DNA from 2 places in the Virgibacillus sp. W0181 genome. Region 1 is predicted to be linked to the other one. Evidence: riboswitches for the same ligand, from Rfam matches in the RefSeq annotation. Region 1 holds a riboswitch; the other holds the start of a gene.
What was found. Region 1 has a riboswitch for thiamine pyrophosphate ahead of tenA (thiaminase II). Riboswitches for the same ligand answer to the same signal wherever they lie in the genome.

Region 1 (6,401 bases):
CGTATCATCACTTATCTTTTTCAAAATTTTTGTCATTTCATAACCATACAAATCACGTTGTTCGATTAATGAGAGCAATAAAAGATCAATACTTCCCTTCATCATTTCCTTGTCCACGGGTACACCCCCAACGCATATTTCCTACTATTGTAATACGATGCACATCGCATTGCAATGTATTAACATAAAAAAATGAAGCCTATGCTGATATAAAGAAAAGCGCAAGCGCCCTGCCTAGAAACATAGCGACTGGACTGAAGCAACTAAGATAAAGGAATCACGATGAGCATTGCGAATCGATGATGACTTTCACCCAAGGGCATAAGGGCGACTAAGCCTCTGTCTAAGCCAATCGGCAAGTCTTCTTTATCGCAAGGCGCTGCAGGAAGTCGCCTAGTTTCTGGGCTAGCAGGCTTAGAACGCCACGTCCTGTGGCTCCGCCTGGGACTGCGCATAAATGCTCGCCCCACCGAAAAGATTTGCACTAGAACTTCCTGTACGTCGAAGCTAGACAGCTATGCACAAAATTATATACATTCTTATCTTTTAAAAAATGAATATAGATACGACAATTCCCTCCATGAGTTGTTATCTTAAAACGGTCATAGATACTATATTAATGGTGAAATTATCTCCTAAAAAAATCTACCAGACTCTTTTTCCTAAATTAAGCATGACAAAAGACAGCGTATTTGGTATGGTGAGTATACAAACAAAATTATTCCATAGAAATCTACTAGGGGTGCCCTATTAATGGGCTGAGAGAAAAGTGTGTCTTTTCGACTCTAAGGACCTGATCTGGTTAATACCAGCGGAGGGAAGTAGTAATTACGATGCAATACGACGATCGTTCCTTCCAAGCTGGGTCCTTATTTACGGATCCGGCTTTTTATGTTTTTGACCATTATTAATAATAGCTGCTGATGACTTGAAGCTCAGAAGTGATATCAATAGATTGCGTAAATGTAAAAAGATGTCTAGTTGTCACAAACTGATCTCAAGTGAGCCCTCTTCTATAACCAATCATCTTTTCCTTAACCTTGAAAGAGCACCTTGAGAGTACAGATCCAATTACTCGAATTTTTTCATTTTCAACGAACTGGAATTTGTTTGAAATTACCGAGAAGAGGTGAAATTACCGTTTGAATCGTACACGATTACTTACAACAATGGCTGTTTTTATCGCAATTGGCACTTTAGGTTCACAAATGCTCTGGTTTCCCGCGGGCGTTGCAAAAGCATATCCTGTTCAGCATGCGGTTAATGTAATTGCTGCTGTCATGCTGGGACCAGGTCCAGCTGTTCTGATTGCTTTTATGATCGGACTCCTCCGAAATATGCTCGGACTTGGGTCGTTATTAGCTTTTCCCGGTGGTATGATCGGTGCCTTTTTCGCAGGTTATTTGTATAAGAATATGGGCAGAAAAAGTTGGGCTGCTTTTGGCGAAATAGTTGGAACCGGGATTATTGGGGCCCTCTTTTCCGTACCGTTCGCAAAGCTGCTTATTGGAACTTCTTTCGGCGCTTTGTTCTTTTTACCGCCATTTCTCGTTAGTAGTATATCCGGATCGCTTATTGGCTTGTTTATTGTTGCCCGGATAAAGCAAACAGAAGGTTTACACCAGCAAATGTATGTAGCAAAATAAGACGAAACTGCTAGGGGTGCTAACGCTGAGATAAGGAGATGATCCTTTGTCCCTTTGAACCTGATCTGGTTAATACCAGCGAAGGAAAGTAGCTGAAGGAATAATACTTACACTCCCTCTTTCATTCTACTTTCCTCCCCCCCTTGCAGCTTCCATTAAACACTACAAGGAGGCTATTTTTATGACGTTTACCAAACAATTACGAGAAGAGAATAATGATGTATTTGAGGCAATTTTTAAACACCCATTTGTTCAGGGCATTGGGAAAGGAGATGTTCCAAAGGAAGCTCTCATTCATTATGTCAAAGCAGATTACGAATATTTGACTGCGTTTATGCATTTGTATGGGGTGGCCATTTCGAAAGCCTCGTCCCGTGAGGAAATTGCTTTTTTTAATAAACAAATAGATTTTGTATTAAATAGTGAAGCACATCCCCATAACAATTTTTGTGATGTAATTGGAATTGGCTATGATGAGTTGCAAAGGTACCCATTACCACCAACCGCCGATCATTATGTAAAACATATGATGTATCACGCTTATAATGGTAGTCTCGGAGAATTAGTTGCCGCTCTGCTTCCATGTCCGTGGACCTATTTCGCCATTGGAAAAGAGTTGATAAGGACATACAACCCCCAAGAGGATCACCCATTTTACGAGTGGATTTCTTTTTATGCAGATCCGGGTATTGTCGAACTGGAAATGCGCAAACAACTAGATGGAATTGCTGAGAAAGCAAACACAGATGAAATCGCTAGAATTAAAGATGCATTTCGGAAAAGCTGTCTTCTTGAGCTGAGTTTCTGGGAAATGGCTTATACGTGTGAAGTATGGCCATTGGAAAATAAGGTGGGTGTATAATGGGGCACGTTCCATGCGCACTGACCATTGCAGGCACCGATCCAACCGGAGGTGCTGGAATTCAAGCTGATTTAAAAACCTTTCAAGAATTAAAAAGCTATGGCATGTCCGTCATCACTTCTGTCGTAGCGCAAAATACAACTGGTGTTCAGGATGTCCATCATCTCCCGCTTTCCATGATCGAACAACAGCTGAACTCCGTTTGGAAAGATATACCGGTTCATGCTTTTAAAACCGGAATGATAGCAAATATTGATATGATGAAAATAGTAAAACGGAAAATAACTCAAGTAGCTGCACCATATGTTATGGATCCGGTCATGGTGACAACAAGCGGCGATCCGTTAATTGCCATGGATGCCCGTCTGTATTTGCGAGATCAGCTTTTACCTTTAACAACGATCGTCACACCAAACATTCCGGAAGCGGAAGCCATAACAGAACATTCGATTCAAACAGAGGATGAAATGCAGGCAGCAGCGATTACCATTGTAAAACACTTCGGGGCCGGGGCCGCACTCGTAAAAGGCGGTCATTTAGATGGAGATGCGGTCGATATTTTATTTGATGGGAAACAAATCAAACGTTATGTTGCCAATCGAATTGATACAAACAATACCCATGGGACTGGCTGTACCCTATCCGCTGCAATTACAGCATATTTGAGTCATGGATTCACATTGCATGAAGCTGTGCAGAAAGCGAAACGCTATGTCACTGCAGCTATCGAGCAATCTTTTGCCATTGGGCATGGTAGCGGCCCGACAAACCATTGGGCCACTCGAGGAATGGAGGTAAACCAATGAAAGAGCACGTTATTAAAAACGTCCGTAAAAACAACCCATTAATTCACCATTTAACAAATCAAGTTGTAATGAATTTTACTGCAAATGGGTTGCTTGCCTTTGGGGGTTCACCTGTCATGGCAAAAGCGAAAGAAGAAGCAGCTTCAATGGCCGCCATCGCTGATGGGGTGTTAATTAATATCGGAACATTAACAGCGGATGAACTGCAAAGTATGATTAAGGCAGGAAAATCCGCTAATCAAAAGGGTGTTCCTATTGTACTTGACCCTGTTGGCGCAGCGGCCACTCCATTTCGTACAGATGCGTTGAAAGAAATATTGTCTCATGTACGCCCTACCGTTATTAAAGGGAATGCTGGAGAAATGGCCCACCTCGTTAACATCCCATGGGAAACAAAAGGGGTCGACTCTGTTGGAACAGGGAATGTACAACAAATTGTGGAGCAAGTCGCAAAAACGTATGAAACAGTTGCCGTTGTAACTGGAGAGACAGACTTGATCCATACCGGAAAAAAATTACTGACGAATCAATCCGGTCATCCAATGCTGACAAAAATAACCGGAGCAGGTTGTTTGCTCGGCTCTATTCTATCCGCTTGTTTAACGACTGATGACAAGCTGGAAGACCAAGTAGTATCTGCCCTACATTTTTATGGTTTAGCTGCTGAATATGCTGCATCTCAGCAAGCAGTTAATGGAGCGGGAACTTTTTTACCAGTATTCCTTGATGCTTTATCAATGAACGTGAAAGCGTTGTTGGATAATCAATGAATACGCTAAAAAGACAACTACGAAAGTATTTTATTATGGGGAGTCAGAATTGTATAACTGATCCGGAGACTGTATTGAATGAAGCGATTCAAGGAGGAATAACTGCATTTCAATTCCGAGAAAAAGGAGCTGAAGCGTTGCATGGAAACGAGTGCCTTGAGCTTGGAAGAAAATTGCGCGATCAATGCCGCAATCACGATGTTTTATTTATTGTTAACGATGACCCTGATCTGGCCAACCTCCTTCAAGCTGACGGTATCCATGTTGGGCAAGACGATAGTCATGTCGCAAAGATCAGGAAGCGATTTCCCGATAAAATCATTGGTCTTTCCGTTGCGAATGTGAGTGAAGTACACAAAAGCCCTATTCATCTGGTTGATTATATTGGGGCAGGACCGGTCTTCGCAACGAAAACAAAGACAGATGCCAAAGATGCCGTTGGTACAAAGTGGATTCAAACTTTGCGAACCATGTTCCCGCTTCTGCCAATAGTTGGGATTGGAGGCATTACTGCGGAAAATGCAGCGTCCGTTATAACTGCTGGTGCAGATGGTGTCTGTACCATATCTGCAATTACAAAGGCACAAGATATACAGGCAGTTGTAGATGAATTATAAGTAAACCGCAAACAGTCCCTGTGTAGAAAGGGATTGTTTGCGGTTTTAGTTTTTTCACACTCTACAATAGCCAGGTTTCAGACCAAACGATAACGAAAAACTTTTTTGCTTATTCACGAGTCAATCCTTTTTTGGCTTCCAATACCTATCCCAACATATAGTTCAAGTTCGCACGCTAATTCCAGCTAGATCAGCTACTTTTTTACCTTCAATTTCCTCAGTCGCAAAAATGCTAACGTAACGTTAGAGTCAACATGCATTTACATTTAGTATTTCATATATCCGCTTGTTCATATCTTCAAATCCAAACTGCGCTATCGCTATTTCCTATGTACGAAATGATACATAAACCCATATAGTATATAGAAGCTATTTAGGAGGTGAAAACTTGCATTATAACGAGTACCCTTACTCTTATGACAGTTCTAATGATAATGAAGTTCGCCAGTTCAATTTACCTGGATATTTGGGGGGACAAATGTGGGATTACATGGGGAACCAACTATTCGGCCCACGTCCGCCGTATAATCAACCCCCGGACGGCCCGGGAGCGCCTTTTCCAGGAGCACCGCCTTTTCAGGACAATCCGTTTCCGAATCAAGGACCAAACTATCCCAATACTGGTCAAATGAGTGGACCGCCAGCTGGTCCGCCACCCGGATTCACACCTGTACAGCAGCAACAAGACTTTCAAACGTTCGCTATTGACCCTGGTGCCATTCGCGGATGTTTATATCGTTATACGTATGTCTGGTTACGAAGAGATGCTTTTTGGTTTTATCCGGTTTATGTAGGTAGAAATTCCATTTCCGGTTATCGCTGGACCGGCAACCGGTGGGTATACTTTGGAATTGATCTAGATAAAATCGAATCGTTTCAATGTTTTTAGTTAGTTCCTAATTAAAAGGTATTTCCCTATTTTTTCAACTGCTTATGCTCGTATCCAATCACTCTTCCCCTCACTTCATATAATGTAGTGAAGGAGGGGAAGATTATGTTCCAGACGGCAATAATTTTTCTAGCTGCAATTCTCGCAGGTTTCGCTTTAGCCAACCTACCAACTTCATCAGTAATAAGTTCGGGTATGGCAGCTCTATTTACAAGTATTGGCGGGCTTGTGATTATTCTATTTTCCTTAGCTTTAATTGTCATCGGTATTAAAGAAATTTTGCGCTTGTGCCGTTAACAGAATGAATATCCTAACTGATTAACATTTCTCAAATCACTGCCTCAGATAGTGATTAATATTGCAGTTGTTGTAATTTGGTATGTAGTATAAATGACCGTCACTATTTGCAGTTACGTCACAGTTTATAATCAACTGTGCATTATGTATTGTAACCCACGGTATTCCGTTAATGTTTAAAACGATTATCCCTCAACAAATCCATAAATACTTTTAGAGCTTTCGTTTGAAAAGGCGACTTTCTTATAAAGGAAAACTGCCTTTTAAGCGGAAGCTTTTCTATAGGAACTATTCTCAGTGCTTCTGTTTTTAGTTCTCTTTGAATTGCCCATTTGGACATGACACTTAGTCCCATTCCTGCTTCAACCGCTTCCTTGATCAGCTGTGTGCTGCTGAAATGCAAGACTCTTCCTGGGGATATGTTCAATACTCGAAATATCTTATCTGTCACTTCCCGCGTCCCGGATCCGGCTTCCCTAACAATCCACGGCTCAGTTTCCAATTCTTTTCCTTC
Region 2 (6,401 bases), on a different contig from region 1:
TTAAGCCGATAGCCTAATTAACACCGAAATAAAATTACGCTAAACACCCACCCATCTACATTAAAAATCCAAGGCAATGCACTAATGCATATCGCCTTGGATTATTTTAATAATATCCTTTTTCCATTGTAAAAATTCCGATGTTAATAAAATTTCTTCATCCCTCGGTCGGGCAAATGGAACATTTACAACTTCCTTCACTTCTGCCGGATTTGCAGACAAAATAACAATTTTATCCGATAAAAACAATGCTTCATCTATACTGTGGGTAATAAACAAAATTGACTGATCATGCTCTTCCCAAATAGATAACAACCATTTTTGCATGTCCAGTCGCGTAAATTCATCGAGCGCAGAAAACGGTTCATCGAGACACATAATTGATTGCGGACTTAGCAACGCACGAATAAAAGCAGCACGTTGCATCATGCCGCCGGAAAGCTCATGGGGATAGGCATGAACAACATCTCCAAGCCCAGCCTTCTCCAACATCGCAATTGCACGCTCGGCATCTTTTTCTCCTTGCAGCTCTTGGCCAAGCAACACATTATCTAGAATCGTCCGCCATGGAAAAAGGGAAGCTTGCTGCGGCATATAGCTAATAAATCCGCTTTTGTTTGTAATTTGCTCCTCATTTAAATAAATATCACCACTATCGGGAGTGAGCAATCCTCCGACAAGGCTGAACAATGTACTTTTACCACTCCCGGATGGACCAATTAATGAGACAAGTTCACCATCCTCCACTTGCATGGAAATTTCCTTCAACACATGCTTGTCGCCAAAAGATTTACTCACCTGACGCAACTCCAGCATTATGCATCATCTCCTTTCCGCTGCCACCGAATGAAAAACTTTTCCAGCAATAAAATCAGACCGAAAAAGGATAAGCTCAATGCCATCGCAACAATGATTGCAACAAACACACGCGGGGTACGGTAGGATGAAGCAGCCAAAGTCATAAAGACGCCGATCCCTTTCTGCGCGCCAAGCCATTCGGATACAACCGCCGCCATGACGCTATACGTTCCCGCAATTTTTAAGCCGGAAAATACGGAAGGAATCGCATGTGGAAGTTCCAACTTCCAAAATAACTGTCTCTTACTCGCCCCCATCATTTTCATGTAATGAACCAACTCACGGCTTGTTTGCGTAAACCCGCTCAACGCTGAAACGGCAATCGGGAAAAAACATGCGAGCGTAATAATTATCAGCTTCGGCAAAGCATTAAAGCCAAACCATATGACAAGCAATGGTGCCAGCACGATGATCGGCATGTTTTGTGATAAAATGATAAACGGAAAAAACGTTTCCCGCACACGCGGCAATAAATGCAAGATCGTTGCAACACCAAGTCCAACCGTCGTTCCAATCAAAAAACCTGAAATAGACAATTGAATGGTGGAAGTCAAATGTGGCATGAATGTTGGGACAACGTCTTTAGCCTCCCGCACAATATCAGAAGGGGCGGGAAGCAGCCAATCTTCAATAGAAAAAATACGCGTAGCTACTTCCCATAATCCAATAAAAAGGATAATTGCAATAATCGGCCGCCAACTTTTTACGAAGATGCTTTTCTTCATTGATATTTCTCCGTTAGTTTATTCATCGAGATCCCCTCTGGTTGATATGCAATTTTCACTTGTGAAATAACCCCCGGTGCACCGAGTTCTGCCATTTTTTCATTCATTTGTTGGACGATTTTCAACAGCTCTGATAATTCACCTTCCATCGTCGTTTCCATTGGATGTACCTCAAATGTCACATTTGCCGAGTCTATTACTGCAATTGCTTCATCAACAAATGAATAGACGTCTTCATTGTTTACTTTAGGAATAATTTGAATGCTTAACAACGCATTAGCCATTTAACCACCACCTTTATATATGAAGAGACAAGCGTGCTTTTCTTTATAAGATTAGAATGTATATAACATTGTGTATAGCTGTCTAGCTTAAGCGCCCAGAAACTAGGCGACTTCCTGCAGCGCCTTGCGATAAAGAAGACTTGCCGATTGGCTTTAGACAGAGGCTTAGTCGCCCTTATGCCCTCGGGTGAAAGTCATCATCGATTCGCGGTGCTCATCGTGATTCCTTTATCTTAGTTGCTTCAGTCCAGTCGCTACGTTTCTAGGCAGGGCGCTTGCGCTTTTCTTATGACCCGCCAAGCACGCTATCCAATTTATACAATCGTTATAAAACCCGTTTCACAATTCAAGCTTATAATAAAAATTATTTTTTATTTCACCTGACTTTAACAGTTTAATCTTCAGGTAAAAATTCATTCGTAAATGCTTTGTCTACATCTACTGCTTCATCAATAATTTCATTGTCTAGTAGAAAGTCAGCAAACTTTTGCCATCTTTCCTGTTCCTGAATACCGAAACGCTCCGCATCATCCTGGTATCGAGGTGACAGCCATTCTTGACTTCTTTTAACTAATTCTGGATCCAAATCAGGCTCAGCATCAATTAAAACTTGCGCAGCTTCTTCCGGGTTTTCAATCGCAAATTCATATCCTTTCACCGCAGCCGCAGTAAAAGCTTTTACTGTTTCCGGGTCTGCGTCAATCATATCCTCGCTCGTTGCTAGAATTGGCGTATAGAAATCAAGCTTATCGGAATAATCGGCAAGATAAACCATATTCAAATCTACACCTCTAAGCTCTGCTTCAATTCCAGTCCAGCCGTAATAAACGAGTGAGAAATCAACGTCCCTTTCTACAGCGACGAAAAAGTCGGAATCACCGGTCGTAATAAAGTCAACTTCTTCTACATCTGCACCATCATTATTCATCAATGTTGTCATCATCGCTTTTTCCAAATCAGAGCCGTATGCACCAAATTTTTTCCCTTCGAAATCTTTTGGCTCGGTAATATCTTTTTCTACTGGTGAAGCATAGCCTGCAGTATTATGTTGTATCACTGCTGCAACTGAAACAATCGGCAACCCCTCCGAACGTGCTTGCGTTAAACCTTCTTGGTAGCTAACCCCAAAATCCGCTTTCCCTGCAGCAAGCAGCTGATTAACTCCTACTTCTCCGGGTAGTAAAATCTCTACATCCAATCCTTGTTCCTCAAAATATCCTTTTTCTTTGGCAACATAAATTCCCGTATGGTTCGTATTCGGTGTCCAGTCCAGTGCAAATTTCACCGGTGTTAGCTCAGCGTTATCGGCATTGTCTTCGGACGATTCATTTGTGTTCTCATTATCATCCCCGCACGCCGCCATCAATACAAGTACAAAAATAAATAAAAACGAATAAACTTTTTTCAACTGTATTCCTCCTTATGATGTTTCAACCTGTTTACACGTTTATGTGGAGTTGTTCCTTCATCTGCCAGCAATGAGACCTGCCATTGAGCTCAACCTAACTAATCCGTATAAAAGCTGCGGATATGGCCCAATATGCAAACACCTGCTACAAAAACAACGATGATAGATCACTAGAGTTTTAGCTGATTGTCATGTTTAATTTGGCAAAGTGAGTCGTATATTAACCCGAACACTGATCAATGGATTGAAGAAGTCATGGAATTATATTTTCCCGAACAAAATAAAAATGCGCCAAAGGTTCGGCCTTTAGCGCATCGGTTATTCACATTAAGATACATATGAAATGTTCCCTCCGCTGGTACCAACCAGATCAGGTTCAAAGGGTTAGCATCTTAAGGATGCAATCTCAGCCAGCATAACCAGCTCCCCCACATAAAAGCTATAAAATTGTACTTGGCGATAAGCCAAATGCTCAAAACGTCTTTTGAACATGTAATGCATTACAGAACTAGTATGCCATAAAATAGACCTCGTTGCAAATAGGGGGCGAGTTGACAGTAGGCAGGACCCGAACGAACGACAGTGCAATGCCAAAAAAACCTTTTTCATAAATGAATAAAAATAAAATGGAACTATTTACAATATAGGAAGAATCATATAAAATAAAAAGTGAGTAATCACTCATTAAAATAAAACTTCAATAACAAGGAGGGTAAACATGTCATTTATTACACTCGGAAATATTCAAAAAAGTTTTAAGACGGAATCAGTTTTAAAAGAAATCAATCTATCCGTTTCTAAAGGAGAACTTTTTGGGCTGCTTGGTCCATCGGGTTCAGGGAAAACGACACTCGTAAAAATTATTATTGGGCTTTTAGGTGCAACTGCTGGAACGGTACGTATTAATGACGAAAAAATTCCATCACTAAACGTAATGCAAAACGTTGGCTACATGGCACAATCAGATGCACTATACAGCGAACTTACCGGTCGGGAAAATTTAAGTTTTTTTGCCAACATTTATAAAATACGAAAGACAAAACAGAAAGAACGTATTCATGCAGTAGCTAATATCGTTGGTCTAACCGAACATTTGGATAAAAAAGTAGAACACTATTCTGGTGGGATGAAGCGCCGCATGTCCCTCGCTATTGCTCTGTTACATGAACCGCAGCTGCTCGTTCTTGATGAACCTACCGTTGGAATAGATCCAGTTTTGCGCGCCTCGATATGGGAGGAATTGAAGGAGCTTCAAAAGCAGGGGACGACCATATTAATAACAACACATGTCATGGATGAAGCAGCAAAATGTGATCGACTGTCATTATTGCGGGATGGGTATGTAACCGCAGAAGGAAGTCCAACAGAATTAAAAGAGCGGAGCAACACGAAAACCTTGGAAGAGGCATTTTTATACTTTGGAAGCGCCAGCTACTCTGTTTAAAATGATAATCGGCAAAATGGTATTTCGATGAACAAAGCGCCATGATAAAACAACTACTCACTACCAGAAACGTACCAATCACAATACATTAATATTTAACTTTGGAGGTGGTAATCATGCGTATACGCGCAATTATTAAACGAATTGTTCAGCAATTTATTAGAGATAAGCGGAGCATTGCACTAATGATGATTGCCCCATTGCTAGTTATGACCTTGCTCTGGCTTGTGTTGGATTTAGATCCTTATGAGCCTGTCATTGCAGTTACGGACGTACCAAATCAACTGGAGACGGCGTTGGAAAATCAAGACTCATCAATTAAAACATTAACGAAAAATGAAGCGGAAAACGCATTAAAAAACGGCACTGTCGATGCCCATGTAATGGTAGATAATTCGACTTTGAATATTATGATGGAAGGAAGCGACCCAACAGCGACATCAGCTGTTCAAAAAGTAATGAACGGAGCAGCAGATCAAATGAACCCAAGCCCATTCAGTCGAGACATCGATTTTTTCCACGGATCATCCGATCTTAACTTATTTGATCAGACAGGGCCGGTTCTTATAGGTTATTTTGTATTCTTTTTCGTATTTTTAATTGGCGGCGTTTCCTTCTTACGCGAACGTACACAGGGGACGTTGGAACGACTGCTCGCAACACCTTTAAAGCGGTGGGAAATTGTTGTCGGCTATTTAAGTGGATTCGGCATATTCATTATTATACAATCAATCATAATTGCGGGGTTCTCGATCTATGTTCTCGACCTTTACATGAGCGGGTCATTTATTGCGGTGCTCGTCATCACATTTTTATTGGCAATAACTGCATTAAGCCTTGGAACACTGCTATCAGCTTTTTCAAAAAACGAATTTCAAATGATTCAATTTATCCCGGTAGTAATTATCCCGCAAGTATTTTTCGCCGGCTTGTTCCATGTCGAGTCAATAGCATGGATTAATGCCATCGGAAAAGTAATGCCACTGACATACGGAGCAAACGCACTTAAAGAAATTATGATTCGCGGACAAGATTTATCTTATGTTATGTTGGATATCGCCGTGTTAATGGGGTTTTCATTCCTGTTTATTTTACTGAATATCATCGCGTTAAAACGACATCGACCATTATAGGGGCTATTACTAACTACTTGAAGCGGTCTAAATAATAAAAGTTGCACAGCCACATGCTGAAGAGTAACTAACTTACAGGAGGAAATATAAATGGCAACCGATGATTCCATACTAAAACATATGCTGGAAACGATGGAGCAATCAGAAAATATGACGCCAAAACAAATAAAAATTGTGGAGGCTGCAATCGAATTGATCGCCGAAAAGGGCTATCATGCAACATCAACAAGTGAAATTGCAAAACGAGCAGGTGTAGCAGAAGGAACGATTTTCCGCCACTACAAAACAAAAAAAGACTTGCTCGTTTCCATCGTCATTCCAGGGTTAACTAAATTTTCCGCCCCTTTTTATGCCGACCAATTTGTCGAAGAAGTTTTTCAACAAACTTATGACCGATTTGATGACGTTTTATATCATTTTATAAAAAATCGCTTTGCATTTGCCGAAGCAAATATTCCGTTATTAAAAATTCTGTTACAGGAGCTCGCCTTCCACCCGGAAATCCAAGAAGCCTTAAAAAAAGTATTTACGGAAAAAGTTTATCCTGCA

Region 2: linked by a shared signal. The riboswitch ahead of ACLIBG_RS04950 (ABC transporter substrate-binding protein) and the one ahead of tenA (thiaminase II) in region 1 are both predicted to bind thiamine pyrophosphate.

What each region holds. Positions count from the first base shown of each region.
Region 1 is NZ_JBPYCR010000009.1:31,123-37,523, reverse strand. Features, by position in the region: gene ACLIBG_RS05710 (PadR family transcriptional regulator) at 1-117, opposite strand, end outside; TPP riboswitch at 729-837, shown strand; gene thiW (energy coupling factor transporter S component ThiW) at 1,143-1,646, shown strand; TPP riboswitch at 1,649-1,750, shown strand; gene tenA (thiaminase II) at 1,828-2,508, shown strand; gene thiD (bifunctional hydroxymethylpyrimidine kinase/phosphomethylpyrimidine kinase) at 2,508-3,314, shown strand; gene thiM (hydroxyethylthiazole kinase) at 3,311-4,084, shown strand; gene thiE (thiamine phosphate synthase) at 4,081-4,701, shown strand; gene ACLIBG_RS05680 (hypothetical protein) at 5,090-5,590, shown strand; gene ACLIBG_RS05675 (hypothetical protein) at 5,696-5,887, shown strand; gene ACLIBG_RS05670 (LysR family transcriptional regulator) at 6,057-6,401, opposite strand, start outside.
Region 2 is NZ_JBPYCR010000007.1:102,209-108,609, forward strand. Features, by position in the region: gene ACLIBG_RS04935 (ABC transporter ATP-binding protein) at 82-816, opposite strand; gene ACLIBG_RS04940 (ABC transporter permease) at 816-1,583, opposite strand; gene ACLIBG_RS04945 (thiamine-binding protein) at 1,580-1,867, opposite strand; gene ACLIBG_RS04950 (ABC transporter substrate-binding protein) at 2,262-3,275, opposite strand; TPP riboswitch at 3,606-3,715, opposite strand; gene ACLIBG_RS04955 (ABC transporter ATP-binding protein) at 3,994-4,719, shown strand; gene ACLIBG_RS04960 (ABC transporter permease) at 4,836-5,852, shown strand; gene ACLIBG_RS04965 (TetR/AcrR family transcriptional regulator) at 5,943-6,401, shown strand, end outside.